One region of the Streptomyces sp. NPDC022552 genome, then DNA from elsewhere that is predicted to be linked to it. Evidence: riboswitches for the same ligand, from Rfam matches in the RefSeq annotation. Region 1 holds a riboswitch; each other region holds the start of a gene.
The links. Region 1 has a riboswitch for cyclic di-AMP ahead of ACZ3OF_RS27405 (M23 family metallopeptidase). Riboswitches for the same ligand answer to the same signal wherever they lie in the genome.
Positions count from the first base shown of each region.

Region 2: linked by a shared signal. The riboswitch ahead of ACZ3OF_RS01930 (M23 family metallopeptidase) and the one ahead of ACZ3OF_RS27405 (M23 family metallopeptidase) in region 1 are both predicted to bind cyclic di-AMP.
Region 3: linked by a shared signal. The riboswitch ahead of ACZ3OF_RS25015 (transglycosylase SLT domain-containing protein) and the one ahead of ACZ3OF_RS27405 (M23 family metallopeptidase) in region 1 are both predicted to bind cyclic di-AMP.
Region 4: linked by a shared signal. The riboswitch ahead of ACZ3OF_RS15005 (C40 family peptidase) and the one ahead of ACZ3OF_RS27405 (M23 family metallopeptidase) in region 1 are both predicted to bind cyclic di-AMP.

Region 1 covers NZ_JBVHGJ010000012.1:109,065-114,134, reverse strand. Annotated here, with positions in the region: gene ACZ3OF_RS27415 (M16 family metallopeptidase) at 269-1,630, shown strand; gene ACZ3OF_RS27410 (M16 family metallopeptidase) at 1,657-3,024, shown strand; cyclic di-AMP (ydaO/yuaA leader) riboswitch at 3,237-3,402, shown strand; gene ACZ3OF_RS27405 (M23 family metallopeptidase) at 3,416-4,201, shown strand; gene ACZ3OF_RS27400 (GntR family transcriptional regulator) at 4,371-5,054, shown strand.
Region 2 covers NZ_JBVHGJ010000001.1:399,177-404,246, forward strand. Annotated here, with positions in the region: gene ACZ3OF_RS01910 (aspartate aminotransferase family protein) at 1-946, shown strand, start outside; gene ACZ3OF_RS01915 (helix-turn-helix domain-containing protein) at 1,022-1,690, shown strand; gene ACZ3OF_RS01920 (DUF6126 family protein) at 1,711-1,863, shown strand; gene ACZ3OF_RS01925 (tyrosine-protein phosphatase) at 1,879-2,691, opposite strand; cyclic di-AMP (ydaO/yuaA leader) riboswitch at 3,086-3,242, shown strand; gene ACZ3OF_RS01930 (M23 family metallopeptidase) at 3,245-4,201, shown strand; gene ACZ3OF_RS01935 (SGNH/GDSL hydrolase family protein) at 4,373-5,070, shown strand, end outside.
Region 3 covers NZ_JBVHGJ010000010.1:157,976-163,045, reverse strand. Annotated here, with positions in the region: gene ACZ3OF_RS25020 (phosphoribosyltransferase family protein) at 1-947, shown strand, start outside; gene ACZ3OF_RS25015 (transglycosylase SLT domain-containing protein) at 970-1,857, opposite strand; cyclic di-AMP (ydaO/yuaA leader) riboswitch at 1,860-2,011, opposite strand; gene ACZ3OF_RS25010 (phosphocholine-specific phospholipase C) at 2,334-4,358, opposite strand; gene ACZ3OF_RS25005 (PP2C family protein-serine/threonine phosphatase) at 4,543-5,070, opposite strand, start outside.
Region 4 covers NZ_JBVHGJ010000004.1:437,051-442,120, reverse strand. Annotated here, with positions in the region: gene ACZ3OF_RS15025 (adenosylmethionine--8-amino-7-oxononanoate transaminase) at 1-40, opposite strand, end outside; gene bioB (biotin synthase BioB) at 33-1,322, opposite strand; gene ACZ3OF_RS15015 (8-amino-7-oxononanoate synthase) at 1,467-2,633, shown strand; gene ACZ3OF_RS15010 (ATP-binding protein) at 2,792-3,250, shown strand; gene ACZ3OF_RS15005 (C40 family peptidase) at 3,468-3,944, opposite strand; cyclic di-AMP (ydaO/yuaA leader) riboswitch at 3,948-4,121, opposite strand; gene ACZ3OF_RS15000 (hypothetical protein) at 4,462-4,767, opposite strand; gene ACZ3OF_RS14995 (ClpP family protease) at 4,775-5,070, opposite strand, start outside.

The sequences.
Region 1 (5,070 bases):
CCCGCCGAGGACCGTCCGCGAGCCGTGCGGAGGCCGTACGACGCCCGTCCCCCAGCCGTCCTTCCGGCCGTCCGTGAGCCGTACGTCAGCTGTACGCCGGACCCGTCCGTGAGCCGTACGTCAGCTGTAGGCCGGACCGTCCGTCAGCCGTACGCGACATCCGCGCGACCCGGAAGAGGGACGCCGGGAACCTGCGGGAACTTCGCCAGGTGCCGGTGCGCTTGCATAGGGTGGCAGGACTTTCCACATCGCGATCGAAGGGACGTACATGCCCATGGGTCACACGGCCACGGCAGAGGCCGGCTCCGGCGGCCTGACAGCGACCGAGCACCGGCTGGCCAACGGCCTGCGCGTGGTGCTCTCCGAGGACCACCTGACCCCGGTCGCCGCGGTGTGCCTCTGGTACGACGTCGGTTCCCGTCACGAGGTCGCGGGTCGCACCGGCCTCGCCCACCTCTTCGAGCACCTGATGTTCCAGGGCTCGAAGCAGGTCCACGGCAACGGCCACTTCGAGCTGGTGCAGGGCGCGGGCGGTTCGCTCAACGGCACGACGAGCTTCGAGCGCACCAACTACTTCGAGACCATGCCCACCCACCAGCTGGAGCTCGCGCTCTGGCTGGAGGCCGACCGCATGGGCTCGCTGCTCGCCGCCCTGGACGACGAGTCCATGGAGAACCAGCGCGACGTCGTCAAGAACGAGCGCCGACAGCGGTACGACAACGTGCCCTACGGCACGGCCTTCGAGAAGCTGACCGCACTGGCCTACCCCGAGGGCCACCCCTACCACCACACGCCGATCGGCTCCATGGCCGACCTGGACGCGGCGACGCTGGAGGACGCGCGGGCCTTCTTCCGCACGTACTACGCGCCGAACAACGCGGTGCTCTCGGTCGTCGGCGACATCGACCCGGCGCAGACCCTGGCCTGGATCGAGAAGTACTTCGGCTCCATCCCGTCCCACGACGGCAAGCTGCCGCCGCGCGACGGCACGCTCCCCGCCACCATCGGCGAGCAGCTGCGCGAGGTCGTCGAGGAGGAGGTCCCGGCCCGCGCGCTGATGGCCGCCTACCGTCTCCCGCACGACGGCACGCGCGAGTGCGACGCCGCCGACCTCGCCCTGACCGTCCTCGGCGGCGGCGAGTCCTCCCGGCTTCACAACCGTCTGGTCCGCCGCGACCGTACGGCCGTGGCCGCCGGCTTCGGCCTGCTCCGCCTGGCCGGCGCGCCCTCGCTCGGCTGGCTGGACGTCAAGACGTCCGGCGGGGTCGAGGTGCCCGAGATCGAGGCCGCCGTCGACGAGGAGCTGGCCCGGTTCGCCTCCGAGGGCCCGACGCCCGAGGAGATGGAGCGCGCCCAGGCCCAGTTGGAGCGGGAGTGGCTGGACCGGCTCGGCACGGTCGCGGGCCGCGCCGACGAACTGTGCCGCTACGCGGTCCTGTTCGGCGACCCGCAGCTCGCCCTGACCGCTGTCAACCGGGTCCTGGACGTCACCGCCGAGGAGGTGCGGGCCGTCGCCGAGGCCCAGCTGCGTCCGGACAACCGCGCGGTGCTGGTCTACGAGCCGATCGGCACCGAACAGAACGACGCCGAGCAGAGCGACAGCGACGAGGAAGAGGGAGCGGACCAGTGACCGACGCTGCCGCGTCTTTGACGAGCATGACGTTCCACCCGCAGCCGGAGCCGGGCACCGCCAGGCCGTGGGCCTTCCCGGCCCCGGACCGCGGAGCGCTGGACAACGGCCTGACCGTGCTGCGCTGCCACCGCCCCGGCCAGCAGGTCGTCGCCGTCGAGATCTTCCTCGACGCCCCTCTGGAGGCCGAGCCCGCGGGTCTCGACGGGGTCGCCACGATCATGGCCCGCGCGCTCTCCGAGGGCACGGACCAGCACAGCGCCGAGGAGTTCGCGGCCGAGCTGGAGCGCTGCGGCGCCACGCTCGACGCGCACGCCGACCACCCGGGTGTACGGGTCTCCCTGGAGGTCCCCGTCTCGCGGCTGCCCAAGGCGCTCGGGCTGCTCTCCGAGGCCCTGATCGCGCCCGCGTTCCTCGAGACCGAGGTCGAGCGCCTGGTGCGCAACCGGCTCGACGAGATCCCGCACGAGACGGCCAACCCGGCCCGCCGGGCGGCCAAGCAGCTCTCCAAGGAGCTGTTCCCGGCCGGCGCGCGCATGTCCCGGCCGCGCCAGGGCACCGAGGAGACGGTGGAGGCGATCGACGCCGGCGCCGTCCGCGCCTTCTTCGAGGCGCACATCCGGCCCTCCACGGCCACGGCCGTCGTCGTCGGCGACCTGACCGACGTCGACCTGGACAAGGTGCTCGCCGAGACGCTGGGCGCCTGGACGGGGAACTCCGCCGAGTCCCGCCCGGTCCCGCCGATCACGGCCGACGACACCGGCCGTGTGGTCATCGTCGACCGCCCGGGTGCCGTCCAGACCCAGCTGCTGATCGGCCGGGTCGGCGCGGACCGGCACGACCGAGTCTGGCCGGCCCAGGTCCTCGGCACGTACTGCCTCGGCGGCACGCTCACCTCCCGCCTGGACCGCGTCCTGCGCGAGGAGAAGGGCTACACCTACGGTGTCCGCGCCTTCGGCCAGGTGCTGCGCTCCGACGGCAAGGGCAACGGCGCCTCGATGCTCGCCATCAGCGGCTCCGTCGACACCCCCAACACCGGCCCGGCACTTGACGACCTGTGGAAGGTGCTGCGCACCCTCGCCGCCGAGGGTCTGACGGACGCCGAGCGCGACGTCGCCGTGCAGAACCTGGTGGGCGTGGCACCGCTCAAGTACGAGACCGCCGCCTCCGTCGCCGGGACCCTCGCCGATCAGGTCGAGCAGCACCTTCCGGACGATTTCCAGGCGCAGTTGTACGCGCGCCTCGCCGAGACCGGCACGGTGGAGGCGACGGCCGCGGTCGTCAACGCCTTCCCCGTGGACCGTCTCGTCACCGTGCTCGTGGGTGACGCGTCGGAGATCGAGGCGCCGGTGCGCGCCCTCGGCATCGGCGAAGTGACCGTCGTCACCGGCTGATTGAGCCGGACCGCCGTCGCGGCCGACGGCACCGGAGGACCCCGACGTCACGGTACGTCGGGGTCCTCCTCTTTGTCCGTATTGCCGCAGAGGATGGGTGTATGGCCTGTGGCATGTCTTACAAACAGGCGTGTCTGTTTGGTGATTGAAAGATGGTCCGCTTAGCGTCAGTCCGGCTGTTCGCCAGTTGCACCCGCCGCACCCGCGGCATCGGACAGTCATCGCCGAGTCCCCGTCAGGCGCGAGCCTGGGGAGCCGGGGACCCACACGAAGTCCCTGGGGTGAATCGGACGCCTTCGCACCCGTGCGGAGGGGCCCGTAGGAGACCTTCCTGCTCCGAACCCGTCAGCTAACCCGGTAGGCGAGAAGGAAGGAAAGGAACAGCCCCTACATGGCGTTCACCCGTGCCACCGGGAAGCATCGTGGTCCGAGCCGTCTGGCGCGTCGCAGCGCGGGCATCGCCGGCATGGCGACCCTCGCCACCACCGGCGTCATCGGAACCCTCGCCTCCCCGGCACTCGCCGTCGACACGGACGCGGCCCCCTCCGTCGAGGACACCGGGCTGACCCAGATCGTCGCCGCCGACTCCCTCGCCGACACCATCGACGCCCAGGCCGCCGCGCAGGAGCGCGAGGCCGCCGAGGCCGAGGCGAAGCGCAAGGCGGAGGCCCGTGCCAAGGCCGAGGCGAAGCGCAAGGCCGAGGCCCGCGCCAAGGAGATCCGCGAGGCCAAGGAGCGCGCCGCCCGTGAGGCCGAGCGCAAGCGCCTGAACTCCTTCCAACTCCCCGTGGCCGGCTCGTACGTCAGCACCGGCTACAAGACCGGCGGCTCGCTCTGGTCCTCCGGCAGCCACTCCGGCATCGACTTCCACGCCGCCTCCGGCAGCAAGGTCGTCTCCGTGGGCTCCGGCACCGTCGTCGAGGCCGGCTGGGGCGGCGCGTACGGCAACAACGTCGTCATCCGGATGAACGACGGCACGTACACCCAGTACGGTCACCTCTCGGCCATCAGTGTCGGGGTCGGCCAGTCCGTCACCCCGGGCCAGCAGATAGGCCTCTCGGGCTCGACCGGCAACTCCACCGGCCCGCACCTCCACTTCGAGGCCCGCACCACCGCCGAGTACGGCTCGGACATCAACCCGATCGCGTACCTCCGCGCCCGCGGTGTGAACGTCTGACCGTTCAGGTCTTCCCAGCACGTCAGAAAAGCCCCGGCTCGTACTGAGCCGGGGCTTTTCGCTGACCAAAAACATATCCATGGTTCCTGGGGAGCCATCGGAAACATTGCCCTGCTGCAATAGAGTCGCCGGAGAACCGGTTTCGCGCGGATTAAGGCGGAGGTCGAACATGCGCATTCCCGCGCACTCTGTATGCACGGCGATCCGGGACGACATCGTCCTCGGGGTCTTCGAGCGCGGCAGCCGGCTGACCGAGGAGCAGCTGGCCCGCCGTTACGGAGTCTCCCGCGTCCCCGTCCGCGAGGCGCTGCGCACCCTGGAGTCCGAGGGCTTCGTGATCACCCGCCGGCACGCGGGCGCCCATGTCGCCGAGCCCACCGAGCAGGAGGCGGCCGACCTGCTGGACGTCCGGTCCCTGCTCGAACCGCTCGGCGCCGCGCGCGCCGCGCAGCGCCGCACGGAGGCACACCTCAAGGTGCTGCGGGGGCTGGTCAGGCTGGGGCAGGAGCGGGCCCGGCGGGGGCAGGCGGAGGACCTGCGCCCGCTCGGCGGCTGGTTCCACGAGACGCTGGCCCAGGCCTCGGGCAGCCCGGCGCTCAGCGCCCTGCTCACCCAGCTACGGCACAAGATCGCCTGGATGTACGCGGTCGAGATCCCCGCCCAGCCGGTCGAGGCATGGGCCGAGCACGGGGCGATCGTGGACGCGGTGGCGCGGGGCGACGCCGAACGGGCCCGTGCGCTGACCGCGTCGCACGCCGAACGGTCGTTGGCGCTGTACCGGCTGAAGCGCCCGGAGGGCGGGCGTGTGAGGGTTTCGCAACATGTCGTCAACACCGCGAGCGTCCGGAATTAACGAGCGGTCCGTATAC
Region 2 (5,070 bases), on a different contig from region 1:
CTGCTCCCACGCCTTCCACGGTCTGACCACCGGCTCCCTCTCGGTCAACGGCGAGAAGGGCTTCCGGGACGGCTTCGCCCCGCTGCTGCCCGACACCGCGATCGGGCTCGGCGACCTCGACGCCCTGGAGCGCGAGCTGCGCAAGGGTGACGTCGCCGGGTTCGTCGTCGAACCCATCCAGGGCAAGGGGGTGCACGAGGCCCCGCCCGGCTTCCTGCGCGCCGCCCAGGAGCTGCTGCACCGGCACGGGGCGCTGCTGATCGCCGACGAGGTGCAGACCGGGCTCGGCAGGACCGGGGACTTCTACGCGTACCAGCACGAGGACGGCGTCGAACCGGATCTGCTCTGCGTCGCCAAGGCGCTCTCCGGCGGCTACGTGCCGGTCGGCGCGACGCTCGGCAAGGACTGGATCTTCAAGAAGGTCTACTCGTCCATGGACCGCGTCCTCGTCCACTCCGCCAGCTTCGGGTCGAACGCTCAGGCCATGGCCGCCGGGCTCGCCGTGCTGTCGGTCATGGAGAACGAGGGGACGGTGGCGCACGCACGCCGGATCGGCGAGCTGCTCTCCTCGCGACTCAGGGAGCTGGTGCCGCGCTATGAGCTGCTGCACGAGATCCGCGGGCGCGGCCTGATGATCGGGATCGAGTTCGGGCGGCCCTCCTCGCTCGGACTGCGCAGCCGGTGGACGATGCTGCAGACCGCCCGCAAGGGCCTCTTCGCGCAGATGGTCGTCGTGCCGCTGCTCCAGCGCCACCGGATCCTGACCCAGGTGTCGGGGGACCACATGGAGGTGATCAAGCTGATTCCGCCGCTGATCATCGACGAGGCGGACGTGGACCGCTTCGTGACCGCGTTCACGGCCGTGATGGACGACGCCCACGCGGGCGGCGGGCTGATGTGGGACTTCGGAAAGACGCTGGTCAAGCAGGCGGTGGCCCAGCGCTGACCATTGCGCGACACGGGCCTTTGCCTCTGGGGCAAGAAAGTTGCCTCAGAGGAAAGTTCCTGGCGGAATGGAGGCATGGCACACCTCTCCGGGAAGCAGTCCGCGGACCCCGCCGCACCGGACGCGTCCGACGCCCTGCCCGAGGCGTCCGCCGCCCCTCCGGACGCGCAGCACGTCGCCCCGCAGCTGCGCGCCCTGCGCAGGCGCCGCGGGCTGACCCTGGAGGTCGCCGCCCAGCGGGCCGGGCTCTCCCCGGCCCATCTCTCCCGGCTCGAGACGGGTCACCGGCAGCCCTCGCTCCCGATGCTGCTGGCGCTCGCCCGTATCTACGGTACGACGGTCTCCGAGCTCCTGGGCGAGGTTCCGCCCGAGCGCGATCCCATCGTCCGGGCGGGCCGGTCCGAGCCCGTCGAGGCCGACGGCTGGACCTACCGCCAGGCCGGCGGACCCGGTCGCGCTCTGCAGGCGCTCCGCGTCCACGTCCCGTACGCCACCCGTGCCGACATCGTGCGCGTCCATCCCGGGGAGGAGTGGCTGCACGTCCTCGACGGGCAGGTGCGCCTCGCGCTCGGCGACGCCGTGCACGTCCTGGATCCCGGGGACAGCGCGCACTTCGACTCGCTCACCCCGCACCGCATCGGCGCCGTCGGCCGCGGCGGGGCCGAGCTGCTCTTCGTCCACACGCTCATGCAGAGCCCCGCCGCCGAGCTGTGCCTCGGTGACGGAGCCCCGCATCTGCGCTGAGCCCTTGGAAAGGGGTCGATATGTCCGAGAAGTCCGCGCCGGTCACCGGCGAGGAGCGCGAGGCCGGGAAGTTCCCCAAGGGTCTGGTGCTCCGGCTCTTCGCCTATCTGGTGGCCGGGCACCTCTTCGCCGGCTTCCTCTACCTGCTCTTCATGCTCGGCGGGCAGCGGTAGCGGACAGGAGAGGGGTCACGCCTCGACGACGAGGCGCTCGCGCAGCCGCGCCCGCGTCTCCGGAGCGAGCTTCAGGCCGTCCGTGAGGTAGCGCTCGACCGTCCCCCAGGTCTGCTCCATCGTCTCGAACGCGGCACGCAGGTACGCGATCCGCGCGTCGAAGAGCGGGCTGAGCAGCTCCATCACCTCGGGTGCCATGGCCTCCGCGGTGGTGGCGCTGCGCTGCACCTTGTAGCGGCGGTGCGGCTCGTTCGACTTCACGTAGTCGGCCTCGATCGCCTCCCGCTCCACGCCCACCGCGAGCAGCGAGACGGCGATGGACAGACCCGCGCGGTCCTTGCCGGCCGCGCAGTGCATGAGCGCGGGGACGCTGTCCTCGGCCAGCGCGTGCAGGACGCGGCTGTGCTCCGCCGTCCGCTCGACGATGATCTCCCGGTATGAATCGGACATTCGGGCCGCCGCCTTGCCGTCACCCAGGATGCCGCGGAGCTGCTCCACCCCGCCGCTCCTGACCAGCTTCCAGAACTCCTTGCCGTCGGCCGGATCGTTGAGCGGTATGTTCACATTCCGTACACCGGGGAGTTCGACGTCCGGTCCCTCGATCTTGACATCGGCCGCGTTGCGGAAGTCGAAGATCGTATGGAGCCCGAGGGTGGAGAGGAATGCCGCGTCCTCCTCGGTGGCGTGCGCCAGGTGGCCGCTGCGGAAGAGACGGCCGAATCGCACCGAACCGCCGTCCACGGTCGGCAGTCCGCCCACGTCCCGGAAGTTGCGTACCCCGGTGAGCTCGGGTTCGGTCGACGGGACCTGCGGCAGCTGCTGCGTCACGAGTGCTCCTGAAGGTTGGCGGATCGGGATCGACTGCTGATCGATTCCTGGGCCAATCATCCCGGGTCGGGGAGCCGCCGCACACCCCCGGGGCATGGGAATGGGTGTTCTGTCCGAATTGGACCATTAGGTATAACGCGCCCTGGTTGCAGGGGAGATGAGATTCGGCGCGTGAGCAGCGTCATAGAAGTGACGGACCGTGCCTGATCGTCTTACGCAATCCCCCGGCCGGAAAAGGGAATCGAGGTTCCGTCATCCACGGAGGGTGACCGGAATCCGGCGTGAATATCCCGCCCCCGATTGCGAATGAAAAGAGGCGGCTTGTTCGCCCCGATCCGCTGGTCTAGCGTCACGCTCAATCCGGTCGGACCCGCCGAATCCTGCCACCGTCCGGTATCCGCACCCACCCACGTACGGCAGGAGCGGGGGACCCAGGTAGTACGCCGATCCGGTCGTTTCCGGACGGCTCGGGGTGAAGCCGCGTGACATGCGGCCGGACATCTCCAGTTCGAACCCGACAGCTCACCTCGCAGGCGACGGAGAGGAATTCGCCATGCCCGCAAAGGGTAAGCACCGCCGTCCCAAGGCCAACCCGCTCACGCGTGGATTCGTCGCCGCCGGTACGGGTGGCGCCGTCGTCGCCCTGCCCCTGCTCGGCGCGACCGGAGCCCACGCCGCCGACAAGGCCGCCCCGTCCGTCACGTCCCAGCAGGCCGTCACCGCCGTCGCCGCGACCCCCGCCAAGGCCCCGGCCGCGGAGAAGACCGCCAAGACGAAGACGTACTCCGTCGTCCGTGGCGACTACCTGTCGAAGATCGCCGCCGATCACCACCTCGCGGGCGGCTGGAAGAAGCTCTACGCGGACAACCGCCAGGTCGTCGGCGAGGACCCGTCGCTGATCCTGCCCGGCATGAAGCTCACCCTCGGCGCCAAGTCGACCGCCAAGGCGGCGCCCAAGGCCGCTCCGAAGACCGCTCCGAAGGCCGCGCCCAAGAAGGCGGCTCCGAAGGCCGAGAAGTCGTCCTCCGACGAGCGCGCCTCGCGCTCGGCCGAGCGTGACACCACCGGCACCGCCGCCGCGGCGTCCGCTCCCGCGCAGGCCTCCTCCGGCTGGGTCTCCCCGGTCAGCGGCGGCATCTCCACCCCGTACCGGGCCTCCGGCGCCATGTGGTCCTCCGGCTACCACACCGGTGTCGACTTCATCGCCTCCTCCGGCACCTCGGTCAAGGCCGTCGGCGCGGGCACCGTCTACTCCGCGGGCAACAGCGGTTCGTACGGCAACGAGGTCGTCATCCAGCACGCCGACGGCACGTTCTCGCAGTACGCCCACCTCTCCTCCCTGGGCGTCTCCGCCGGCCAGACCGTCACCGGCGGCCAGGAGATCGGCCTCTCCGGTTCGACCGGCAACTCCACCGGTCCGCACCTGCACTTCGAGATCCGCACCGGCCCGAGCTACGGCTCGGACATCGATCCGCTGGCCTACCTGCGCTCGCACGGCGTCAGCATCTGACGCACGTGATCTGACGCACCGGCAGCACCCGCGGAGGCCCGGCACTGGGAAGTGCCGGGCCCCCGCGCGTATTCCGGCTTGGTGCAATCTTGACCGGTGGCGTATCTCACCCGGCGTCAACCCCTCCTTACGGTCGCGTAGGTCACATCCATAAGGGAAAGATGTGCTCCCGTGGCAGACGATTCGAGATCAAGAGACACGCACGTATTCGGGTCGTACGCGGCGATCGGGGACAGCTTCACCGAAGGCGTGGGAGATCCCGGGCCCGACGGGAAGTACGTGGGCTGGGCGGACCGCTTCGCGGTACTGCTCGCCGACCGAATGCCGGAGCACGACGCGTTCCGTTACGCCAACCTGGCCGTACGCGGCCGCCTCCTGGACCAGATCGTGGAGGAGCAGGTCCCCAGGGCGAAGGAACTCGCCCCCGACCTGGTGACCTTCTGCGCGGGCGGAAACGACATCATCCGCCCCGGCACCGACCCCGACGACGTCGCCGAGCGCTTCGAGCGCGCCGTCGCCGACCTGACATCCGCCGTCGGCACGGTGATGGTGACGACCGGATTCGACACCCGCGACGTTCCCGTCCTCCGGCATCTGCGCGGAAAGATCGCCACGTACACGGCCCATGTCCGGTCGATCGCCGACCGCTACGACTGCCCCGTCCTCGACCTGTGGTCGCTCAAGTCGGTGCAGGACAGGCGGGCCTGGGACGGCGACCGGCTGCACCTCTCGCCCGAGGGCCACACCAGGGTCGCGCTGCGCGCCGCCCAGGTCCTCGGCATGGACGTACCGGCCGACCCGGACCAGCCCTGGCCCCCGCTCCCGCCGCGCGGCACGCTCGAGGTGCGCCGCGACGACATCAACTGGGC
Region 3 (5,070 bases), on a different contig from region 1:
CACCGGCCCGGCTCGACGGCCGGACGGCCGTGGTCGTCGACGACGGACTGGCGACGGGAGCCACGGCGGTCGCCGCCTGCCGGGTCGTCCGTGCCCAGGGGGCCGCGCGGATCGTCCTCGCGGTGCCGGTCGCGCCGAGCGACTGGCCGGAGCGGATCGGCAGGGAGGCGGACGAGACCATCAGCGTCCACGAACCGGCGGTCTTCTACGCGATCGGCCAGTTCTACGAGGACTTCTCGCAGACACCGGACGAGGAGGTCGTCGCCTGTCTGGAGCGCCACCACGCCGGGCGCGGCACGGACGACCAGGACCCGGAGGTGCGCATCCCGGCGGGGGAGGCGCGGGTCGCGGGCCATCTGGTGGTGCCCGACGGCGCCGCGGGGATCGTGCTGTTCGCCCACGGCAGCGGCAGCAGCCGGCACAGCCCCCGTAACCGGGCCGTCGCGGAGAGCCTGAACCGCGCCGGCCTCGGAACGCTCCTGTTCGACCTGCTCACCGAGGAGGAGGCCGACGACCGGGACAACGTGTTCGACACGGAGCTGCTGGCCGGCCGGCTGGCCAGGGCCACGCACTGGCTGGCGGGCCGGCCGGGCCTCGACGGGCTGCGGATCGGCTACTTCGGCGCCAGCACGGGCGCCGCGGCCGCCCTCTGGGCCGCCGCCGACCCGCTGTCCGACGTGTCCGCCGTCGTCTCGCGCGGCGGCCGCCCGGACCTCGCGGGGGCGCGCCTCGCGCAGGTGCGCGCCCCGACGCTGCTGATCGTGGGGGGTCGCGATCCGCTCGTACGGGAGCTGAACGAGGCGGCGCAGGCGCGGCTCACCTGCGAGAACCGGCTCGTCGTCGTCGACGGTGCCGGGCACCTCTTCGAGGAGCCGGGCACGCTGGAAGAGGTCGGCGAACTCGCCGCGGGCTGGTTCGCCGACCACTTCCGGAGCGCTCGTGGCTGAGCGCCCGTCACCGGAGCGACTGTCAGTACGGTCCGTTGACGTTGTCGATGGAGCCGTAGCGGTCCGCGGCGTAGTTGCAGGCCGCGGTGATGTTGGCGACCGGGTCGAAGAGGTCCATGGACGTACCGGGCACGTGGTAGGCCAGGAAGGTCGGTTCGATCACCTGCAGGAGGCCCTTGGACGGGGTGCCCTTGACGGCGTTGGAGTCCCAGAGGTTGATCGCCTGCGGGTTGCCCGAGGACTCGCGCATGATGTTGCGGTGGATGCCCTCGTACGAACCGGGGATGCCGTACTTCTGCAGGACGTCGAGGGACTCGCGGATCCAGCCGTCCAGGTCGTTGGTGTAGCTCTTGGCGGCGGCAGGAGCGGCCTTGGCCGGGGCGGCGGCGGGGGCCTTCGCCGGGGCGGCCTTGGCGGGGGTCTTGGTCGCGGCGGCGCCGGGAGCGGCGCTCCGCTGCTGCGAGCGGTCCGCGCGGTCCGTGCTCGTCGTACGGGCCGAGGACTTCTGCTTCTCGGCGGCCGCGGGCTTCCCGGTCAGCGAGAGTTCCAGACCCGGGTGAATAAGTGACGGATTGTCACCGACGGCCTTGCGATTCGCCTGGTACAGGGCCTTCCAGCCGCCTCGCACGCCCTGTTCGTGTGCGATCACGGAAAGGGAGTCACCGCCGACGACGGTATAGATCTTGGGGGCGGAATTCCCTGCGGCGGGAACCGATTCCGCGATCTTCGCCGGGCTGGTGAAGGCGGTCTTCTGGACGGGCGCGACGGTGTGCGCCGCGTTCGGCGCCGCGTGCGCGCCGGCCGTCGCGACGAGGGGGAGGGCCAGCGCGGCTCCACCCGTACTCGCGAGGGCGATACCGCGGCTGAGGGGACGTCGCTTGGGGCGCCGGTGCTTACCGTGAGCGGGCATGAAGGATTCCTCTCCGGCGCCTGCGGGGTGAGCTGTCGGGTTCGGGCTGGAGCTGCCCGGCCGCACGCGTGCGGCTTCACCCCAAGCCGCTCCGGAAATCCGGGCCGGCGAAAAAACTGGGTCCCCCGCTCCTGCCGACGGGTGAATGGTTGGTCTTTTCGGACGGTGGCAGGATTCGGCGATCCGTCCGGGTCGAGGTGACCGTAGGCGAGAAATGTCGGACGGAACAAGGCTGGGCATGGATGCGAAATGAACAGGAAATTCAGAAATGAGTTCCCCGCAGCCGCGGCAGCACCGAACTTCCTTGGGGCGCAAGGGGAAGGGGTCCGTCCGGAAGGGTTGCGTCCCGATCGCGTGATTCCTGTCACCCCGGTAGTCAAAACGGTCATACCGGTAAATTCAGCTGAGTAGAGAAAAGGGGCACAAGGGCATGAAAATGCCCTTGTGCCCCTTTTGGTGGGAAGTAGTGGGGTACGTCAGCCTGTGGTGCTCGGGGCGCCGGTCTCGATGTGACCGGTGTAACGGCGCGACCAGGTGCCGTCGATGTCGGCCGTGATCGTGAAGTCGTACCAGCCGTCGCTGTACGCCACGGCGTTGAAGAAGTCCTCGCGCGAGGAGTTCGCCGGGACCGGGTACGTCCACGGCCCGTCCGTGCGGTAGGCGTTCGAGCGGATCGTGAAGGTCACGGGGCCGGCCGAGGTGTTGGTCATCCTGAAGTAGACCGCCGTCTTCCCGGTGCCCGGCTCGGTCGCGAACCTCGCCGCCACCTCGATCGCCTTGCCCGCCTTCGACGCGTCACCGATGAAACGGCGCAGGAAGCGGTTGGGGCCCATCATCGAGATGTCGTACTTGCCCGACCCGGACCCGAGCCCGATGTTGAAGTAGTCCGTGGACGTCGTGCCCGGGTCGACCGTGTACTGCCAGGCCGCCGTGTCCCGGTGCTGGTGCGGGTGGATCGTGAAGTGCGCGGCCCGCTTCGCCTGCGCGCCCCGGTTCGTCATCGAGAACCAGGCGAGGATCTTGCCCGCCGCACCGAACTCGAACCGGTCGAGGTTGCCGTTGACCTGGTACGGCACGGCGCGCGCCGGACGGGTGCCGGACTCCTGCGCGGGCAGGGCGTTGTCCTGCGGCACCGGGTTCGGCAGCGGGCCGCAGGTGGACTGCCCGATGACCTTGGCGGTGGAGGGCAGGCCGGAGGGAACTCCGTACACCGGTCGCGCGAAGTCGAAGACGCCCGTCAGGTCGCCGGTGACCTTCCGCCGCCACGCGCTGATGTTCGGGCAGGTGGCGGGGGTTCCGATGGCGGCCGTCCAGGTCTCCATGAAGCGCAGGACGGAGGTGTGGTCGAAGACCTCGGAGCTCACCCAACCGCCGCGCGTCCAGGGCGACATGACGAGCATGGGGACACGGAAGCCCAGACCGATCGGCACGCCGTCGATGTACTCGCCGGGCGTTCCGGGCGGAGCGACCGGCGGCGGCACATGGTCGAAGAACCCGTCGTTCTCGTCGTAGTTGAGGAACAGCACGGTCGAGTCGAAGACCTCGGGGTTCGCGGCGAGCGCACGGTAGACGAGATCGACGAAGTGCGCGCCGTCGCCGGGCGGGGCGTAGGGGTGCTCGGAGAACGCCTCGCTCGCCACCACCCAGGAGACCTGCGGCAGGGTTCCGGCGACGGCGTCGGCGCGGATCGCGGCGGCTATGTCGTCCGGGGTGGAGCCGGTGACCTTCGGCACGGAGCCCATGCCGCGGTCGTGCAACGGGTCGCCCGGCCGGGCGTCGGTGAACTTCTTGAAGTACGCGAGGCCGTTGTCGCCGTAGTTGTCCTGGGCGTTCTGGTAGACCTTCCAGTTCACACCGGCCCGCTGGAGCGCCTCGGCGTACGTCTCCCAGGTGAGCCCGGACTCCTCGCCGCCGTCCTTGCTGGAGGCGTCGATCCTGCCGCTCCAGAGGAAGGTGCGGTTCGGGCCCGTGGCGCTGAGCGCCGAGCAGAAGTACGCGTCGCAGACGGTGTAGTTGTCGGCGAGGGCGTAATGGAAGGGGATGTCGCCGCGGTCGAGATAACCGAGGGTGCGGGTGTTGCCGACACCCGTGACCCAGTTGTCCATCCGGCCCTTGTTCCATGCCGCGTGCTGCGAGGTCCAGCTGTGCGGCAGGTCCCCGTTGCACTGCGCGAGGGTCTCCCCGTCGACACCGCCTGCCGGCGGGGTGGCGCTCAGCTTCCACGGGTACTGCCGGCCACCCCAGTTGGGCTGGTGGAACATGCCCCAGCCGCCCGGGATGTTCCCCGCCGCCCGGTCGCCGAAGCCGCGGACACCGCGCAGTCTGCCGAAGTAGTGGTCGAAGCTGCGGTTCTCCTGCATGAGGATCACGACGTGCTTGACGTCGGTGATGGTGCCGGTCGCGGCGGAGGCGGCGGCCGACGCCGTGCCCGTGGGCAGCGTCGCACCCGCCACGAGCCCTGCCCCGATCCCGACGAATCCCCTGCGGCTGATGGGAGTCATGCCCCGCCTCTCGTGTCACCGCGTGCCCCCATGGCACACGGTGGACAGAATGAGGGAGGCGAGCTTAAAGGTATACCTCCGTGCGGTAATTCTTGGGTGAACTTACGAAGGGCCTCGGGTGGTGGCGATCTGATTGGTCCCGAAGCGAACCAATGCGACGAACGGCACGATGCAGCGACCGCTTCTAGGCGAGGGGGCCGGCGGCGTCCCGGCGCAGCATCAGCAGTGCCGCGTCGTCCTCGGCGTGTGGTCCGTCCGTGAGGGAGCCGAGCAGGTGGTCGGCCAGCTCCTCCAGATCGGTCGGTCCGTCCGAGAAGGCGGCGGCCAGCCGGGAAAGCCCGAGATCGAAGTCCTCACCCGGTTTCTCGACCAGTCCGTCGGAGTAGAGCAGCAGCGTCTCGCCCGGCGCCAGCCGGGCCGTCGTGTACGGGTACGAGGCGAGCCCCCAGGCGGCGGGGAGGCCCAGCGGCGGGCCGCCCGCGAGGGGCAGGCACGCGACGGTGCCGTCCGCGTGGCGCAGCAGCGGCGGCGGATGACCCGCGTTCGCCGCGTGGACCTCTCCCGTATCCAGTACGACCCGCAGGTACTGGCAGGTGGCGAAGCGGTCGGCGTCCAGGTCCGCGAGGAACGCCGACGCCTTCCCCAGCACGCTGTCGCACCCATGGCCCTCCGCCGCGTACGCGGTCATGGCGACGCGCACCTGCCCCATGAG
Region 4 (5,070 bases), on a different contig from region 1:
CGTGCGCCCGGTCCAGGGCGAGCAGTTCGTCGTTACGCATTCGGCGCGAGCTCCGTCCCGGCGCCGCGACGGCGTACCGCCACCAGGTCCGTACGCGCCCCCGGCACGCCCTCGGCGGCGCTCTCGGACTCCGGGCCCGCCTCCGGGGCCGTCCCGGCGACCGGCGCGTGGCCGCCGCACGGCCCGCAGCCGCCACCCGCCTCGGCATGCGAACCGCAGCCGCCACCCGCCTCGGCGTGCGAGCCGCAGCCCCCGCCCGCCGACGCCGTGGAGCCGCAGCCGCCGGCCGCAGCGGCACCCGCCTCCGCGAGCGCGTCCGCGCGGTGCTTGGGCAGCGTCGTCGTGCCCGCGCCCTCCACCTCGAAGCCCGCGTCCGCGATCATGTCGAGGTCCGCCTTGCCGGCCTGGCCCTCGCTGGTCAGGTAGTCGCCGAGGAAGATCGAGTTCGCGATGTTCAGCGCGAGCGGCTGCATCGAGCGCAGGTGCACCTCGCGCCCGCCCGCGATCCGGACCTCCACGTCCGGGCAGACGAACCGCACCATCGCGAGGATCCGCAGACACCGCTGCGGGGTGAGGTTCCACTCCTTCGCGAGCGGTGTGCCCTCGAACGGGATCAGGAAGTTCACCGGCACCGAGTCCGAGTCCAGCTCGCGCAGCGCGTAGACGACGTCGACCAGGTCCTCGTCGCTCTCGCCCATGCCCGCGATCAGTCCGGAGCACGCCGACAGGCCGGCGGCGTGCGCCTTCTGCACGGTGTCCACCCGGTCCTGGTACGTGTGGGTGGTGGTGATCTCGCCGTACGTCCCCTCGGACGTGTTCAGGTTGTGGTTGTACGCGTCGGCGCCCGCCGCGCGCAGCCGCTCCGCCTGGCCGTCGGAGAGCAGGCCGAGGCACGCGCAGACCTCGACGCCCTCGTTCTGCTCCTTGATCGCCTCGATGGTCTTGCCGACGCGGTCCACGTCCCGGTCCGTCGGCCCGCGGCCGCTCGCCACCAGGCAGACCCGCTTCGCCCCGCCCGCGACACCGGCGGCGGCCGCCTGCGACGCCTCGTCCGGCTTCAGCCAGCTGTACTTGAGGATCCCGGCCGTCGAGCCGAGCCGCTGGGAACAGTACGAGCAGTCCTCGGGACACAGCCCCGACTTCAGATTGACCAGATAGTTCAGCTTCACGCGCCGCCCGAACCACTGACGGCGCACCTTGCCCGCCGCGGCCACCACATCGAGCAGTTCGTCGTCGGAGGTCGCCAGTACGGCGAGCGCTTCTTCACGGCTCGGCAGCTCGCGCCGCAGCCCCTTGTCCACCAGCGTGTTCAGCAGGTCCATAAGGGCTGATCCTCGCCTACGGCACACCTCGCGGCCAAGGAGGATCTGAACAAACGAGCCGGTTTGAGGTGTGTGCATGGCCACACCCTGTCCCCGGGCACGGAGGGTTAGGGTCTGTGCGCTGCCTACAAAAGGATCTGCCCCATGCACCGGGACGAGGACACCCGCCGGACGCCGTTCGACTGGACCGACGCGGAGGCGCGCCGCCGCGCGGAGGCGGGGCTCGTCCGTACGCTCCGGCCACGGGAGGCCGAGTCGGAGCTGCTCGACCTGGCGAGCAACGACTACCTCGGACTGACCCGCCTCCCGGAGGTCACGGAGGCGGCGGCCGAGGCGGCCCGCCGCTGGGGCGCCGGGTCCACCGGTTCGCGGCTCGTCACCGGCACCACCCGGCTGCACACCGGCCTGGAGCGCGAACTCGCCGCCTTCTGCGGCTTCGAGGCGGCCCTCGTCTTCTCCTCCGGCTACACCGCCAACCTCGCCGCCCTCACCGCGCTGAGCGGCCGTGACGCGCTGATCGTCTCCGACGCGGGCAACCACGCCTCGATCGTCGACGGCTGCCGGCTCTCTCGCGCCGAGACGGCCGTGGTCCCGCACGCCGACCCGGAGGCGGTACGCAAGACCCTCCAGGCCCACCCGGGCCGCCGGGCCCTCGTGGTCTCCGACTCCGTCTTCTCCGTGGACGGCGACCAGGCCCCGCTGGCCGGGCTGGCCGACGCCTGCCGTGCCCACGGCGCCGGGCTCGTCGTGGACGACGCCCACGGTCTGGGCGTGCTCGGGGACGGCGGGCGGGGCGGGCTGCACGCCGCCGGGCTCGCGGGCGACCCGGACGTCGTCGCCACCGTCACGCTCTCCAAGTCGCTCGGCAGCCAGGGCGGAGCCGTCCTCGGCCCCGCCCGGGTGATCGAGCACCTGGTCAACGCGGCCCGTACGTTCATCTTCGACACCGGTCTCGCCCCGGCCGCCGCGGGCGCCGCCCTGGCGAGCCTGCGGCTGATCGAGGGCGACCCCGGCCTCGCCGAACGCGCGCGGACAGTCGCCACCACGCTGCACCGGCTGCTCACCGCGGCCGGACTGACCGCCGTACGTCCGGAGGCGGCCGTCGTCTCCGTCCGCGCGCCCTCGCCCGAGGCCGCGCTGCGGTGGGCGGCGGACTGCCGTGACCAGGGGCTCGTCGTCGGCTGCTTCCGCCCGCCGTCCGTCCCGGACGGCGTCTCCCGGCTGCGGCTCACCGCCCGCGCGGATCTGACGGACGCGCAGATCGAGCAGGCCGTCGCCACGATCGTGAGGACAGCACCTCCGGCCCACTGAGCGCAGCCCAAATACGGTCTCTCGTAGCAGAGTTCACCGCTTCGAGCGACAAATATGCACATATCTTGGTGGATCGCCATACGGGGCGCCACGATCGGTGGCACTCTGACGCGTAGCGCAATCCGGGCCGGGCCCGGTGGGAAAGGGACAGCGTCGCCATGGCAGACCACCAGGAAGCAACCGTCACTCTGCCGAGCGATCCCGCCTCGGTCTCCGCCGCCCGAAGATACGTCGCCGACGTCCTGACCGGCTGGGGGCTCGCGGAGGCCGGCGACACCGCCGACACCGTCCGGCTCATCGTCTCCGAACTGGCCACCAACGCCGTCCAGCACACCTTCGGGCAGTCGCCCACCTTCACCGTCGACGTCCGGCTGGAGCGCGAGGAGCAGCTCCACATCGGCGTCACCGACAGCCACCCCCGCTGGCCCAAGCGGCTCCCGGCGGCGGTGCAGCAGGACAACGGCCGGGGGATGGTCATCATCCGTTTCCTGACGGCCGAGGCCGGGGGTCGGCTCTCCGTCACGCCGACCAGCGAGGGCGGCAAGACGGTCTGGATCAACCTTCCCTGGACCGCCGCGCCGCACCAGGCGCTCGCCGCTCAGCCCGCCGGCTCCTAGCCGGCACGAACCCGCCGCGCGGCCGGGCGGGGTGGGTAGCCCGGACGAGTGATGACGCTCGGCCGAGGCGGTGGGGGAGCGGGCGGCAGGCGCGCCCCCCTCGGGGTGAAGCGCTCGTGTCCCCAGGGTGCCGAGGGCGAGGGGTGCGGCGGCGCCACCGCACCCACCCGCCGCGTCAGCTCACATCACAACACGGCGCGTCGGCTTCGGCGCGGCGTCAGCGGACCCGGCCGTAATACACCTTGGACGACCAGATCTTGTCGAGCTTCACCCAGGAGCCGGTCTTGGGCGAGTGCCAGATCTTGCCGCTACCCGCATAGATCCCCACGTGGTAGACCCTTCCACCCGAGTGGAAGAAGACCAGGTCCCCCTTCTGCCGGCTGGAGGCCGAGATGTGCCGGGTCTTGTTGTACTGCTGCTGCGCGGTACGAGGCAGCGACTTGCCCGCCTTCTTGTACGAGTAGAGCGTGAGCCCCGAGCAGTCGAACCTGGTCGGTCCGGACGCTCCGTACTTGTAGGGCGATCCCTTCTTGGAGGCGGCGATGTTCAGCGCCTTGCCGGCGTGCGACGTCGCGGCCTGGGCCTCCGGTGCGGCGCCTGGCGCCAGCATCGTGCCGCCGAGGGCGGCGAGGGTGAGAGCCGAGACGGCTCCGGCCCGGGACAGCATGGACGGGACATGAATCTGCGCACTCATGCGCAACCCTTCGTCAGCCGCCTGTGAAGGATGACCTGTCGGGTTCGGGCTGGCGAAGTTGCCCGGCCGCGGCTGCGGCTTCACCCCGAGGAACGGCCCTCACTGGGCGGCCGTCCCGTACTGCTCGGGTCCTCCACTCCTGCCGATCCACTCCTGTCGACCAGACATCCGGGACAGCGGCAGGACTCGGCGTCCGCCCGGACCGCCCCGCCGCGGTGGCGGGGGCTTGTCGTCGTGAGGGATCTTGACCCACAACCAGGGCGAAATCCGAGTCGAAACGGCGTTATGTGAGGCTCCTCACGACTGATCCATTCGAGTGGACAGGCAGGTTTCGTGATCTTCGGAGGTTTGGCCGACGAGTCCCGGACCAGGGGTGGAGTGGCCCGATTCCGCCAGATGCGTACACCTGTTGTGCAACTCACCCCACACATATGTCGATTCGTCGACTACGCCGAACGGGGGAGCGATTCTGCGGCTCCGCTGCTCCGAGTGGACCTCGACACGACACGGGGATATGTCAACTCGCCGGTTTCTCCGGCACGGTGACCCGGCGCGCCCGGCGCTCCCCGTCCAACAGCCGCAGCGCGCGGGTCAATGTCTCCGCGTGGACCTCGCTCTCACCGCGGACATGCATCACCGTCAGCGCGTCGCGCAGGGCGTTCGCCTTCCCCACCAGGGCCTGTGCCGCGCGCAGCGCCCCATACGTATGCGATCCCTTGGATGGATTGATCCGTCCCAGCAGGTCGACGACTTCGAGATAGGCGTCGATGAACTCGCCCTCGGCACGCGTCAGGGCGGGCAGGGGTGGCAGCTCGGGAACCATGTCCGGCTCACCGGGCCCCGGCGCCGCCCGACGCCCCGCGGTTCTGGATCACGTGGTCCACCAGGCCGTACGCGGTGGCGGCCGGTGCGTCGAGGACGGTGACGCGGTCGATGTCGGCGTCGATCCGCTCGCGGCTCTGCCCGGTGTGGGTGACCAGGATGCCGGCCAGCATCGCGCGGAGCCGGATCAATTCCCTTGCCTGGATGTCGAGATCGCTCGGCTGTCCCTGCAACGGCTCGTCCGTCGTGGGCTGCTGGAGCACGACCCGGGCGCCGGGCAGCGCGAGCCGCTTCCCGGGCGCGC